2 regions of the Paenibacillus sp. FSL H7-0943 genome follow, and region 2 is predicted to be linked to the other one. Evidence: riboswitches for the same ligand, from Rfam matches in the RefSeq annotation. Region 2 holds a riboswitch; the other holds the start of a gene.
What was found. Region 2 has a riboswitch for cobalamin ahead of NSQ55_RS02430 (anaerobic ribonucleoside triphosphate reductase). Riboswitches for the same ligand answer to the same signal wherever they lie in the genome.

Region 1: another riboswitch for cobalamin. It lies ahead of NSQ55_RS04720 (DUF4430 domain-containing protein); the one in region 2 lies ahead of NSQ55_RS02430 (anaerobic ribonucleoside triphosphate reductase).

What each region holds. Positions count from the first base shown of each region.
Region 1 is NZ_CP150148.1:1,089,106-1,097,003, reverse strand. It holds gene NSQ55_RS04725 (methyl-accepting chemotaxis protein) at 1-623, opposite strand, end outside; gene NSQ55_RS04720 (DUF4430 domain-containing protein) at 827-3,391, opposite strand; cobalamin riboswitch at 3,561-3,764, opposite strand; gene NSQ55_RS04715 (glycosyltransferase) at 3,892-6,888, opposite strand; gene NSQ55_RS04710 (hypothetical protein) at 6,885-7,898, opposite strand, start outside.
Region 2 is NZ_CP150148.1:546,736-554,633, reverse strand. It holds gene NSQ55_RS02455 (undecaprenyl-diphosphate phosphatase) at 1-216, opposite strand, end outside; gene NSQ55_RS02450 (hypothetical protein) at 416-595, opposite strand; gene NSQ55_RS02445 (hypothetical protein) at 1,036-1,203, opposite strand; tRNA gene NSQ55_RS02440 (tRNA-Thr) at 1,438-1,509, opposite strand; gene NSQ55_RS02435 (MTH1187 family thiamine-binding protein) at 1,603-1,911, opposite strand; cobalamin riboswitch at 2,290-2,525, shown strand; gene NSQ55_RS02430 (anaerobic ribonucleoside triphosphate reductase) at 2,767-4,752, shown strand; gene nrdG (anaerobic ribonucleoside-triphosphate reductase activating protein) at 4,749-5,264, shown strand; gene NSQ55_RS02420 (ribonucleoside-diphosphate reductase subunit alpha) at 5,320-7,653, shown strand.

The sequences.
Region 1 (7,898 bases), 540 kb from region 2:
GCAATACTAATTACGAAACAAATCACCCAGGCGAACGTAATCATTATGGTATTGTTTACCCGCATGCTTTTAGCGGTTGCCATGGAATCTGAATTGTGTTCATCAGCATCTTTAAGCAAAGAATCACTAATTCCTTTAAGTAGGTTGATCATTTTTTCACGGGATTCGTTAAATTCGCCTGAAAATACTTTATAGGCCTCTTGATTATGATTACTATCAGCAATCTTTATAATGTTATCCCGCTGTGCACGATAATCTGGCAAAAAGGATTCATACTCTTTGATTTTACTTACAATAGCAGGATCATTATACTGAATCGCTTTCACCTTGTTCATAAGTTCATTATTATCCTGAACCTTCACTTGGATACTCTCAGAAAGTTCTTTGTTTTTGCTGGCATTTACGCTAATCAAACGCTCCAAAAGATAGGATTCAATAGCCCGATTATTCGTACGCATCTGCCCTACGTAAGAAACAGGCAATAAATTTTCATTATATGTCTCATTTGTTTTTTCGGCCATTTGGGTCATCGTAATGATGCCTATGCCACCTACAACATTAACCATGATTACAGCGAATACCAAAAGCAACCCTATTTTGTATTTCACTTTCAAATTTTTCATCTACACTCCGCCTTCACATTATCTTATGATCTATCTATTTTTATCGGTCGGAAGGGCTAAGAGTTTGATGATTTTTTAAATATTGTGTCGAATAAAAGTATATATTGTCATAAAACGACTTTCCTCAAATATAAAAAGGACGGGCACCCGATCCGCTATTACTCCGAATCCAAGTGTGCCCGCCTACTCAAACTTCCTCTTCCTTATTCTCCAGAGGTATAGTACCAGTACAAAGTATCACCGTTCTGCAAAATATAACTGTCTGCACTGATGCTTGGATCCGCATCCCGGTTCGTTTTATACTTCCATCCGCTGCTTGGGCCTCCATCAAATTCAGCCAACCCTTCAATAGATTTCACGTAGATGCTTCCAGCGTTGCCGGATGATACTACCTTAGTCCCTAATTGACTGACTAGTAAGCTATAAGCCGTTTCGCCCTCTTTTAGAGCTACTGTTGTACTGGCTAGGATGGTTCCTTTCCGGCTATCTCCAATCACTGAGAGGGTAGCGGTAGCTTTTGCTGGAGCAATAACAGACGATCCGACAGTCAGAGACTGAGTATAACGCGCTACGCTCGGTACGCTGTCTTTAGTATAACCGGTAACAGTCAGTGTATAGCTATTTGCCGGGAGACCCCCATCAACAACAGCTACACCTTGTTCATTCGTGATTACCTTCTTATCACCAATCGAAACCTGCACACCTGCAGCCGGTGAGATAACCGGATCAGAAGTGAAGCTTTCCTGATTCCACACCCACTTTTTCTGTGAAACCTTTACAGTAAAAGCTTCATTAGCTTTTGGCTGTGATGGGGAAAGCACCACAGAATCTACAACCTGTGTATTTTCTCCTGCATAATAGACAAGCACACGATCGGATTCCTGTAGTTCGAACGCATCCATACCCACACTTGGATATATCCACTCCCCGCCGCGTGATACCACGAAGCTCCACCATCCGTCGTAAGTACCTTGCGAAACTCCATGGATACCTGATACAAAGTTGCCATAAGACGATTTGGTGATATCTACTTTAAAATCATCGGTAGACCCTAGTTGTTGCAACGCTTCAAGGGCATTGGAGGCTTTTAAAGTCCCCTCACTAATCAACCCTTCCGGGCCTTCAACGGTAAGCGAAGCTGTTACATTCTTAGAAATCACCTTTAGAGCTTTTGTATATTTAGCAATCGTTGGGGCTTTACCTTCACGGTAGCCAGTTACAGTCAGTGTATAGTCACCTGCGGGCATATTTCCTGAGAATACGGCCTCACCTTTAGCATTCGTCGTTACCTTGTGAGCTCCAATTTGGACCTGAACACCCGCAGCTTTTGCAGTTACAGGAGAGGAAGTATTCGTAGCAGCGTCCCATTTCCACGTCTTACTAGTTACAGTGACGGTAAAAGAATCGCCCTCTTTAAGATTTGCTTTGGAAAGCGTAACGGAATCCACAAGCTTAGTGTCGTCTCCGGCATAATAAACCAGTACCTGATCTGAATCTTTAAGTACAAAATCACTCATGCCTACATCGGGATTAATCCATTTTCCGTCACGCGATACAACATACATCCATCCGTCATAACCACCAAAGCTTCCAGCAGCAATACTTCCGATGCCAGTCACATAACTGCCCGAAGGATTCGTGATCGGCAAGTTCGTTTGAAGCGCCAGCTTCTCTAACGCTCCAAGTGCGTTGCCAGCATAGGCGTACCCTTGTGCCAACGTGGCCTGTGGTCCCTCAATCGTTACTGGAGCGTAGATGAGTGAGCTCTGAATGGAGGATTTGGAAAAATCGTATAGCTTACTGTTGCTTCCTTTATACAGCAAATTATAGGCAACCAGCGCCTGAAGCCCTTGCTCTGTCGCCAGAACATTACTGCTTCCACCACGGCTATGGGTGAAGCTACCATCAGCTAGACGATAGCTAAGCAGGTTCTCCATTAGATCCACTTTGTTTTTGGTGTATTCTAATCCACTAGGATCAACTCCGAAGGATGTGAGTCCAAGGATTGCTTGTGCGCTACTTTCAGCACTGTCACCGTAACCCCCATGGCTATCTTGAGCTGCGGATAACCAGGCTACGGCTTGTAGCCCTGCTAAGTAGGCTTCGGGATTATTTTTATGTGCCGCCAGAGCCGTCAAGGTTATCGCTGTCATATCAGGCTCACTTGCGCCTGAGGTTAGTGCAAAGCCCCCATCTGGATTCTGTTTGGAGAGAATCTCCGTAAGGAGCTTATCCGCCGTCCATTTCGCGTCACTTGGGATATTATATTTACCAGAATCCAGCGCAAGTAAAGCATATACCGGATTATTAAGCGTCTGTTCACTGAGCTTGCTGTTATTATAAATTTTCTCAATCAGATTATAGCCAGGAGTCGTTCCGTTACCAGCAAAGCTAGTAGGATCTGCACCAATCGCTCTCACTGCGAGCACGATTCGAGCATAATCGGTTACATTGGCGAAATTTCCAGCTGCATCCTTTACTTTTTTCTCAAGCTCTGAATGGTAACTAGCTGGCAGCTTGTACCCTGCTTGCGCTAATCCAATGGCTTGCCAATCCGATTGCACGCCACCTTTCAAGAGATATTCTGCAGCCGCATAAGTCGCATCCGCAACATTAATCCGCTCCGCAGCAGTTGCCTCCAGACCGGCGCCAGCGCTCGCTTCTGCAAATATTTGTCCCGCCGGAGCAAGAGATGTTCCTAGAATTGAAATGACCATGAATAAGGCCAGCCCAAGTGCTACAAACTTGGAAGACATGATTTTCTTCATTGTTTAACCTCTTTCTGTATAAGAATGGGTACTGCCGGGAATAAGACGCATAACATAAAGACCGCCCCTTTGGAGGGCGGTCAGGGAAGATTACAAATTGAGGCTGCGGCGCTTGCTTCCTGCCAACAGTCCATCTGTATATGTTCCACATTCTTACCCCACGAAGAATAGAAACGCTCACGAAAAAGGCAGGTCTCCTGGCTAATGCTTCATCGCTGTTCTTCACCTTCCCACCCTACCTTCGGGGCAGTGGCTTATAGAAGAAACGCTCCGCACATACAGTGGCGGGACCGCGCCGGACTCTTGCACCGGACTTCCCTTTTAAGCAGACGACTAGATTGATAGAGTCTGCACCTTTTCCAGTATGTAGTATCTTATTTTGACATCCATAATCATATCTATTAATACATAGCATGTCTATAGAAAAGCTTAGTATGGGCAGCAAAAAAATGAACAGCAATACGCCACCTTCCGGTAGTTATTGCTGTTCAGAAAGCTTGTTATTCTGCTGTTCCTTCCGGACTTGCAGTTGGGGAGGGTTCAGCACTTGAATCAGAAGCTGGTGGAATATTAGGATCGGGATCTACGATCAGTGTAAATCTTCCGGCTTTGATCATACTTTTCTCTAGAATTGTCACTCCAGGCTCCAATGTAACCTCAACCTGATAGGAAGGTTGTTCACCTTCAGTCACAGCTGTTGCGGAAGGCAACCCAGTGCTGTCCTCAGTATCAGAGGAAGGCGTAGGAGACGGAGATGCATCAGCTACAGCATTAGTAGCATCTGCACCTTCTGCTGTTCCTCCAGTAGTGCCAGCGGTATCTGACTCGTCAGCGGTGTTTCCCTCATCCGTCCCATCCGTTAACGGCACTGGACAAGTGCCATTCGTGGCAGCGACCTTAAAGCTTTTATCTATCTCTGTAGACGAAGACATTAAACTAATCTCAGTCGGTTGAAACTGCACACAGTCATCTGCACTTGCGAAGGTGAACACCAATATGCTGCTCCCCTTATCTCCTTCGACGCTCTGATCCTTCAAGTATACTGAAGCTGGAGGCAGCATATTGCCTGCACTCTGAACAGGGGTCGGCTCAGGGCTTGTCCCCGGCAGAGCCGTCTTCGTATCATCCGGACGCAGCATACTGAATACGATAATTGCAATAATCACCAGAATACCCGTAATGGAGCCGGAGATTAAGAGTCGAAATCGGCTGCGGCTGATCCAGCGCGCCAGCGGGGAAGCCAGTTGGGAACGGGCTTCATTGTACACATTTTGCAGAGCAGGCCGAGCTGCCGCGACATAGTTCTTTCGGAATTCCCGATTCTTGAACGCTTCACGATCACTGCTCAGGAAATACTTCAGAATCGCCTTACGGTAACCCGGTTGCAGCTTTTTATTCGAAACCGTAAATAAAGGATTGCCTTGCGACCAAGCAAAAAACCGATAGATGATTTCTTTGTCGGAACCGGCTTTACGCTTTAACAGCTCCAGAAGCGCATCGTAATCCAGCGGACCCCCTTCACGCTGAGTTGTGTAGTAAAAGGCTAGCGGAAGCCGTTCAAAGGGTTCCAGAACACGCGCCTCTTTTAGCAAACGACGACCCAGTAGCTGCACATCGTCTAGTTCCTGCGGAGACAATCCTGTAAAAATCTCCTCATTCGGCTTCTCTTCACCAAACCAGCGGTAAGCGGCACGCAGCGCATTCTCTTTCTGCTTGCTAATCCTATCCAGTGGCGGCTGCCAATCGACAACATTACCATACCGTAAAAAAACTACCTCCAGAAGCTCCTCCTGCGTCATATCAGAAAGCGATAAGCGGTTCAGTAAGAATCTATCTGCTGAAGCAGCAAGATCCTGCATTAGGGAGAGTGCCTTAGGAGCAACTCCTGTTCCTTTGCGGCGATCTTTTTCTGCCTTATCTACAATTTCATGAATTTCCGCCACAGAAGCCACCGGATCATGCTCCAGCTGGAGCTTTTCTAGCAAATAATCCTTCACAGCATTTTGAGCAAAAGACTGCTCTAACGCCACTGGCAGGAACCGCCCCCAATGGAGCACAAAGCTCAGAATATCCGCAGATCTGGACGCCGCAGCTAGTCTTGATTCCATATAAGGCTCAAGTAGCTGCTTACGGAAATAAGTTTCAGACATCACGCGCTGGAAGTAAGCTGCACTTAACTCATCATTACTCTCAATGATCCCGTAAGCAGCACTCAAAATATCCTTGCGGCCCGCTTCCACACTATGAAGCATCCCATTGATGAAATAATCCACGATTCTGACCCTGTAATTGTGATCCTTAAGTACAAAATACTCTTTAAAGCATTCCATAATCGCCGGATCTGGCACATTTCTTTGCCGAATCAGATCAAATTCCCGGTCAAACCGTTCTAAGAAAATATCATTCAAGCGGATTCTAGAATGAATTGCACCGTCTGGTTTAAGGTAAGAAAGCAAACCACTTAGCACCGCACTCTTGTTTTCCGTATATAAATGCTCGTTCCCTTGCTCAATCTCATAAAATATAGCCAGCTCATTATAGAAAGAAAGGGTTAGCTTGTGCTCAGGACTCTCTCCACGCAGAATCTGATCGGCGAAGCTAACGAAGTCGTTAATATCTCCTGGATTCAGCAGTAATAGCTTCCACACCAAATCAGCATAAGGCTGGCGGGTCTCGCCAAAATCGACATTCCCCATCCGTCCGGAAGCCAAATCAAAGGTATAATCCTTCTCAATACTGCGGTCACCGGGACGAAGTGAACCTTTTTCCACAAAGCTAAGATGTATATATTTACGGCTTTGCGGTTCATTCGCATAGGTAATCACGCCTAATCTACGGCGGAATTCATACGGCAGCACGCTATACAGAATTTCTGTAAGCTCCACCGCCCGCGCAGACAACTCGGTGATAGGTACGTTTAGAGCCACGTAGATTTTTTTCTTACCTGCTACAGAGAGCATCACCGCTTGCAATAACGCCTTGAATATCCCTTCATCAATCCCTAACAAGCGTAAGCCTGCGATTGGATCCGGGCTGCGGTCTGTGCGAACAACTGGAATAGAGGGCAGCTCCGGCAAGGTTCCACCAAGCTCTCCAGTATAACGCTCTGCAAAATCAGCATGCAGCCAGTCTCCATAGCTCTGCACAATTTCTTCGGAACGTGAAGCAGGAACTACATAGTTATGTGCAAAAAAAGCGCTTCGTTGGCCTGTGAAATCGGCCGTTTGATAACGACTAAGCCCAATAACTGTATCCCCGTTCTCGGCATGAAATAGGTGCAGCGCACCAGGATATGCAGCCTCATCCTTCTCCCCACGCGCGGTTAACTCTGCAGGAGCATCGTAGAGGCAGAAGGGATGAAGGATTTTTTTCACAAAATTATTGTCTAGACTATCTGATTTCGCTACCGTATCGAAGCCTTCTGTGGAACGAAACACTCCGCGACGTTCGCGGGTGTACATCTGTTGGGCGATTGTTGACCCTGAGAAAACATTCACGGGCCGTCGCTCCCCTCAATATACTTCAGCTTATGCAGCAGCCAAATAAAAGGCTCGTCTACACGAATCGGGCTTACTACACCCTCAATCTTTTGATTCACAGGATTGCTGCCCAACGCAGATACTGCAAAATAACCCGTATTCGCGAAATAAACATCCATCGTATCTTTAAAGGGTCTGTCCACCTTACCAATAAATCTGCGAATTTCCCCGTCGATATTATGGAACTCGTCCATGTTTAATGTTTTGCGGTGAACATAGTTATTGAACACATTGCTGTTGGACTTGATGTAATCGCCATCCTCATCCTTCAGCGAATGCAGCATATCACTTTTGGCAAGCACAACCGCTGTTGGAATGTCTGTCTTACTCTTTTCCTGATAGGCAATAAAATCACCGAACATCGTCAGCACCACATCGCGCGGCTCGTCATATTGTGAGACCCATTCTCCCGGGCGGTCACCGATGTTAATATGAATCTTTTCACGGATAGAACGGATTTGCAGCGGATCGACCATAAACAAAATACCCGCAGAGTTCTTGATATGCTGACCATGAAGTCCAAGATAATCCTGATCCACCATACCCTCACCTGCTACATCAAAGAATACAAGTGTCAGTGGCGGTTTATTTTCATCCTTAAAGACAAATTGAAAGATAAAAGGCTCCTGCATTTTTTCCTTCTGTGTAGAAGCCAGCAGATCCCCACGCTCAAAAAGCGGTTCTTCATACAATGTACGGAACTTACGGCTAATCTCTGCATTAAGCGGCATACAAGCGGCATCAAAATGACCTGCTGTAGTATGTTGCAATGTGTGGATCAGCGAGGTCATATACACCGATTTCCCGACTTGGGATGCCCCGATAATCGAGATGATGTTACTCGGCACCTTCCCGGCAGTCACCGGCAGCTCATTATGGCAGGACGGGCAAAGCCGTCTGCGTGTAAGCACACCGTAACGATCCGTAAGCCCAGTTAACACATGATCCGTGTAATGATGATATTCTTC
Region 2 (7,898 bases):
CATATTAACCCCAATCTCCAAATACCTTTTCCAATAAAGAATTAAAACTGCCATCACTGCACCCAACTGAATAACAATTTTAAAAGTTATTGCAGCATCTCCCTCAAAGCTAAGCAAATCGCCTGCTAGAATAAGATGTCCAGTAGATGATACTGGTAAAAATTCAGTTAAGCCCTCTATTATGCCAAGTATTATTGCTTTAATTACATCAGTCATTAGTGCATTCTCCCCTTTCGGAAATAAAATCATTTAATTTCCAGTATAAGGGAGACACGTAAACTTCCCCATCGATTAACCTAACAATATTCAATTCAGAATGACATAATTGTCACATTGCTCATTATTCCAGTCTTAAGTAACTCCTTTATTAAACTATCCTTTCCCGTTAGCATAACAACAGTATCAAACATTAAATTCAACCTGTATCAATAAAAAATCCGTTAACCTTCTGAACTTGCTGCCCGTTATTTTGGATAATCAAGTTCAGAGCATACAGCAGATATGAATACCGAAACGTAACTTCCATTTGATCATTCTGCAGCCGCGTGCGTGGAGCCTCAATGACCATCATGATTCCAAAGCGCTGAGAAACCACACAGAACCGCCACCCCGACCAAGAATAGGGGGTCCTTTTTTTGGCAAAACACAAAATATTAAGTATAATGTTATTGTCGAAACGCTAAGGCGTCTGTACAGGATGGCTACCTGGCACTGATGATGGCAGGCCAAGCGCTTTATAAAGTTTTCTTTATGTGTATTTATACTTTAGGAGCGTGGTTATCTATGAAAATTAATATTACCGCACATTTTAACATTGATATTACTTTATCTCTTCATCTGTTAGCCGTAGCCAGTCTTGCTTATGAACTCAGTTCACTGACGAGCTCGTGAAATTCGAGCGAAAAGTATCTGTACTAAGACACCTTGTGGTGTCTTTTTTTATTTTTATAGTAATTACCATCTAACCGATCTGCCCCCGCAAGAGAAAAGCAGCTTATGCTGCTCCTCCTCCACCATTCTTCATTCTGATTGCTGTCAGCTTGCGCCACACCTTCCGTCTGCTCGACAGTGACCACTAGTCATACCGTTTTCATTAGCGATTTCGCGCCATGTCTTATCTTCCTTGATACGTTTCTCCAGAAGAACAGGGAACGGCATTGGCTGTCCATCATATTCGACTTCAGGAAAGATTAGGCCATTCATCAATAAATATCACCCTGGGTACTTATTCACATGTTCTCCCCAACTTGCAGGAAGCAGTGCCCCGATGTATCTGAGATTCTATTCTAGGAACCCGAAAAGAAGTGGAGAAAATTGACGAGACACCCACTTTACTCGGATAAAGGGTAGAAGAATGGAAGAAGTCAGGGGGATTTAACGAAAAATGGCACGGTCCCGGAATCCCGGAAAACCGCGCCATTGCGCCATTCTTAGATATGCTGGTGAAGGGAATTGAACCCCCGGCCTACGCATTACGAGTGCGTTGCTCTACCCCTGAGCTACACCAGCTTAACGCTGTTTTTCTGTCAAACAAAAAATATTATACAACTTCCAGCCAGAAACGCAAGCCTATTTCTCCCTGTTTTCCGCCCTTCTAAAATGCTAATCCACCTGTAGCTTACGCTCCACAGACTCTAACTTTCCACGGCTAGTAGAGGGTTTATCGCGGCGGTCGTCTATTTTAAGTGAGGTAGAGACACGTTCTGCACCTGCGGCAAAAGGAGACTCATGCAAAGCTTCTACCGCGGCAAAAATGCGTTGCAGAGGCCCTTCGATGATCGTCCCCATGGACGTAAGTTCATAAGTAATCCCTTCTACTGTCTTCAGCACCCGCTGCATATCCGCAACATAGCTGCTAAGACTGGTACTGCCTGTTCCAATTGGAATAACTGTAACTTCAGCAATAGGCATGAGAATACCTCCTCGAAATTTTATAGTAGCTGTCTCCTCCCATTGTAACAATTCCACCGCTCTGTCACAAACTAAGCAAGATTATCCTCCCTTATCTCTTCTATTTCTTCTGATTACTCCAAAATATGACTTTGGGCTAAGGGTATTTTCTCATGAGCAAATTCTAGGGTCATCTGCACTATATTTATGGACTCTTTGTGGCATCTTTTCGGACAATTTATGAATCATTTCGCATCTCCCTGTGGATCAATTGTGGATTACTTATGGACAGCCTGTGGATCATTTGTGGAGTACTTTTAAAGAACCCGCTCCCCGCGCGGGTTTTCTAAAAAACTGTTTACAAACACAACATCTTGGGTTATTTTTATCTAACGACAACAAAATATAGTGGAGACAGGCGCTTTGATCCTTAACCGGATTTAGAGCTTAATAGGGAAGCGCGGTGAGAATCCGCTGCGGTCCCGCCACTGTAACCGGATGGCCTTCTTAAGCTTCTGGGAAGCTTGAGAATCCACATCTCCCGGCAAATGCCACTGAGGGTTAGGAACACCCTTGGGAAGGCGCCGAGAGATCCCACGGAAGCCAGGAGACCTACCTGTTTCGACGACACCAACTATTGATGCCTGCGAGGAACAGGGATGGTGTCCGCATGCGGTCATCTGCGTAGAGACCTCTGCAAATATCCGTGTGGATATTTACATAACGCATCGGGCATTTTCTGCCATCCTCGGGTAGGGGATGCTTTTTTTATGTAATCTGAACAAATATACGACTGCTTATAGCAGTCCAACTTCTTATGGATATATGGATTTGATGATAGATGTTTTTCTTTTATACTGAGAGGAGAGCTGTACAATGACGTTGTTGGAGAGACAATTTAATGGAGTAGAAAATGCACGGGAAGTTCTTTTAGAAGAGCTCATTGATTTAGGCCGGGATATTATCGACAGTCGGGATATGGACCTATTGCGCGAGAATGCCAATTTGAATGGAGAGAGTTTCTCCGGTAAAATGAGCAAGTTCGGCAGTGAATATTCAAAATGGTACGCCCGCAATTTTACGATGCCGCCACAGCTAGTGCAGGCTATTGATGACAATGTCGTCTATGTGCATGATCTGGATCAATACGCGATTGGAACGACGAACTGTATTTTTATCCCGTTTGATAAACTTCTCCGTGAAGGTTTCAATACCGGCAACGGCAGCGTTCGTCCTCCGAACTCAATAATGACAGCTATGTCTCTGGTAGCGATTATTTTCCAATCCCAGCAAAATGCTCAATATGGTGGTGTATCCGCCAATAAACTCGACTATGATCTGGCACCTTATGTAACCAAATCCTTCGCCAAGCTGTTCCGCAAGGGTCTGGATTATTTTGAAGAAGGACAAGCTGATGAATCTTTGGGCGAGATTACGATGAGCCGGACCGATCTGGCGGAGTTATATCCAAGAGCGTTCCGTTTTGCACTAAAGGAAACCGAAATCGAAACTCTGCAAGCGGCTGAAAGTATGGTACATAATCTGAATACCATGTCCAGCCGATCCGGTGGACAAATACCGTTTACCAGCATCAACTACGGTACTTGTACTTCACCAGAAGGTCAGCTTGTGATCAGTTCTCTGCTAACCGCAACTATGAACGGACTTGGCAGCGGAGAAACACCGGTGTTCCCGATTCAAATCTTCAAATGCAAGCAAGGAATCAATCAACAGCAAGGCGATCCTAACTATGAACTGTTCCTAAAAGCGGCTGAATGTTCTGCGCGCAGACTATATCCAAACTTCGCTAATCTGGACGCTCCGCTCAACTTGCAGTATTATGATCCAAGTGATCCTGATACGGAGTTCGCTACAATGGGCTGCCGAACCCGAGTGCTCGGTGACCGTTTTGGGCGTAATCATTGCTCTGGGAAGGGCAACCTTTCCTTTAATACACTGAATCTGGTTCGGCTAGGTCTGGCACACGGCACAGTAACAGGCAGACGTACCATCGCAGACGAAGCTGGCTTCTATGAAGATCTAAATCATTACATGGATATTGCGCTGGAAGGACTTCTTCATCGCTTCCACATCCAAACCGCACAAAAAGCTAAAGCTTCCGATTTCATGATGCGAGAAGGCGTCTGGGAAGGCGGCGAACATCTTGCACCTGATGACACTGTAGGCGATCTGCTGAAGCATGGCAGTCTGTCTCTTGGCTTCATCGGTATGGCGGAATGTATGAAAGCTATGTACGGTAAACACCATGGCGAGGATATGGAAGTTCATGCCAAGGCGCTGGCTATCGTGCGTCATATGCGGGACTATTGCGATCGGAAAAGTGAGGAACTGGATCTTAACATCACCCTGTTCGCAACTCCAGCAGAAGGTTTGTCCGGTAAATTCACCAAAGTTGACCGCAAGGTACTGGGTTCCATTCCGGGCGTAACCGACCGTGAATATTATACGAACTCTTTTCACATCCCTGTATACTTCGATCTGGGTGCTGCTCAGAAGATCAGCTTGGAAGCTCCTTTCCATGAATACTGCAATGCCGGGGCTATTTCTTATGTCGAATTAAACGGCAATGCCCGCAACAACCCATCGGCTTTTATCAAAATCATTAAATATGCGCTCGAACAACAGGTCAGTTATTTCAGCATTAACCATCCGATTGACCGCTGCTCCAGCTGTGGATACGAAGGCGTAATTGGGACAAACTGCCCTTCCTGCAACGCACATGAGAATGACGTGCACATCCGCCGTTTGCGCAGAGTTACAGGTTATTTAACCGGCGACTATCAGACCCGCTTTAATGCCGCCAAACAAGCTGAAGTACGGGATCGCGTTAAGCATCTATGAATATTTGCGGTTACTATCCGGAGTCGATTAACGAGGGAGAGGGCATGCGGGCCGTCCTCTTTCTCAGCGGCTGCCGCCATCGTTGCCCGGGATGTTTTAATCCCGAGACATGGAACTTTAAATATGGAGAAGTCTTCACCTTAGAACGACAACATGAAATCATTGCAGAAATCGCCGCTAACCCTTTGCTGGATGGTCTGACACTGGCAGGCGGCGATCCTTTTTTCTCAGCAGAAGAGTTGCTGGGGTTCATTCATGAGCTTCGCACTGTACTGCCAGGGTTCTCAATCTGGATTTACAGTGGTTATACGTACGAAGAACTTACAGCCCTTCCCGGTACGCCGGAGTGGAATCTACTTAAACAGTGTCAGGTGTTAATAGATGGAAGATTTGTAGAAGAACTGAAAGATACTACGCTTCTCTACCGGGGAAGCTCCAACCAACGCATTATCGACATTCCGGCCAGCATGAACGGCTCGGAGGTCTTTCTGTGGCAGCCTGCTGCGCTATAATATATCAATTTTTGATATTGAAAATTAATTTGAAATAAGAAGGGATGAACTAACTATGCCGCAATTCGTAGTAAAACCTGATAATCGCCAACTGGCTTTTGATGAGAACCGTCTCTCCGTCTACGCTGACCGTATTCTGGAAGGTCTCGATCAACTAAATAAAGAAACTTTGCTGCGTGGAGTGAATTCCAAACTGCGTCGTGACTCGGTAAGTGGAGAAGAAATCAGCAATGCCTTCACCATGAGCGCTCTAGAGCTTGTAACAAAAGAAGAGCCTAACTGGAAGTTCGCAGCTGCCCGCGCCCTTCTGACTACCCTTTATAAAAAAGCTGCCGTTCATCGCCGCTACAAAGCTTATCCAGAAGAGCCTTACGGTGAATTGTATCCACTAATTACGGATCTCGTGAAAAAAGGAATCTATCGCGAAGAACTTCTAAGTCATTACACCAAAGAACAAATTATCGAACTAGGCGGGTGTATCGATTATACACGCGACCTTTTGTTTGACTATATCGGCCTGCTTACGCTATCCGACCGTTATTTGGCGCATGATTTTGACGGCCGTGTAATGGAGCTTCCACAAGAACGTTATATGATTATTGCTATGTACCTGATGCACCGTGAGCCAGCTGAGAAACGTCTTGAGCTTGTAAAAGAAGCTTATTGGGCTATGAGCAACATCTACATGACTGCTGCTACACCTACAATGTCCAATGCCGGCAAAAAGGTCGCTGGACAACTATCCAGCTGCTTTATTGATACTGTAGACGATTCCCTAGAGGGTATCTTTGACTCCAATACAGACGTAGCACGTCTAAGCAAAATGGGTGGCGGCATCGGCGTTTACCTTGGAAAAGTACGAGCACGTGGTTCGGATATCCGTGGCCACAAGAACACAAGCTCCGGCGTAATCCCTTGGATTCGCCAGTTGAACAATACAGCAGTCAGCGTAGACCAGTTGGGCACACGTAAAGGTGCTGTAGCTGTTTATCTTGATGTATTCCATAAAGATATTCTCGCTTTCCTCGATCTTAAGCTGAACAACGGTGACGAGCGCATGCGTGCACATGACGTGTTCCATGGCGTCTCCCTACCTGACCTGTTCATGGAAGCTGTAGAATCGCGCAGCCATTGGAACCTCTTCTGCCCTCATGAGGTGAAAAAGGTCATGGGCTGGACAGATAAAAATGGCCGTCCACTAGGATTGGAAGATTTCTACGATGAAGAGCTTGGCAAAGGTACTTTCCGTGAAAAATATGCTGAAGCTACAGCGAACCTGGAATTATCCCGGATCACTGTTCCTGCGATCGACATCATGAAACGGATTATGAAATCACAGCTAGAAACAGGTACACCGTACATGTTCTACCGCGATACCGTGAACCGGACTAACCCAAACCGTCATCAAGGTATGGTTTTCTCCTCCAACCTGTGTACAGAAATTATGCAGAATCAGTCTGCAACAGTTATTGAGCAAGAAGAATTAGTAACTAAAGATGGCCAGACCCGTATCGTTATTTCCAAAATCCCTGGCGACTTCGTAGTCTGCAACCTGAATTCGATTCACTTAGCACGGGCGATTCCAGCTGGCGTATTAGAAAGACTTGTTCCGATCCAAGTTCGTATGCTTGATAACGTAATCGACATTAATAATATTGAAGTTCTGCAGGCACAATACACGAACAGCCAGTACCGCGCAGTAGGTCTCGGCACATTCGGCCTGCATCACCTATTGGCACTCAAGGGCATTCGTTGGGAATCCGATGAAGCCGTAGAATATAACAATCATTTATATGAACATATCAACTACCTGTTGGTTCGTTCGAGCATGGAGCTTGCCCGTGAAAAAGGCCGTTATCCGAAATTTGCTGGATCCGATTGGGAGACTGGCGCATACTTCACTTCCCGCGGTTATGTTAGCGGTGAGCAAGAAGGTAAATATGTAACGACTGAGCAATGGCGCGAGCTGCAAGAAGAAGTAGCTAAGGACGGCGTACGTAACGCTTGGATGTTCGCCATTGCGCCGAATGGATCTACATCGATTATTGCCGGCTCCACCGCCAGCATTGATCCGCTGTATGAACTGCTTTCCTATGAAGAAAAAACAACTTATAAGATTGCTAACCCAGCACCGGATCTGTCCGACAAAACGATCTGGTACTATAAGACAGCATTTACGATTGACCAAAACTGGTCGATCCGCATGGCTTCTGCTCGCCAGCGTCACGTCGATCAAGGCCAAAGCTTCAACCTGTATGTCCGTCCTGACATCAAGGCTACCGAGTTCCTGGAACTGCATCTGAATGCCTGGAAGGGCGGCTTGAAATCAACTTATTATGTGCGTAGCCGTGCTTTGACTATAGAAGAGTGTGAATCTTGCGCTAGCTAATTATCTTAGTGCCCTAAATAGAAAAACGATGATGAATTTCGTAACTGCGAGGAATGTTTGGGCTTCCGGCCGCTGTTGTCATCAGAGGTCTTGATCTTTACCGCTATTAGCGGATGACATCCGATGACAGCATATGCTTTCGATGCGAGCTTTCCTACGGAAAGCTTTCGGGCGAACGCTGACGCTCCTACAGCTCCAAACTTCCTCTCCGTTACTCCATCACCGTCTTTCTATGAACAAGACAC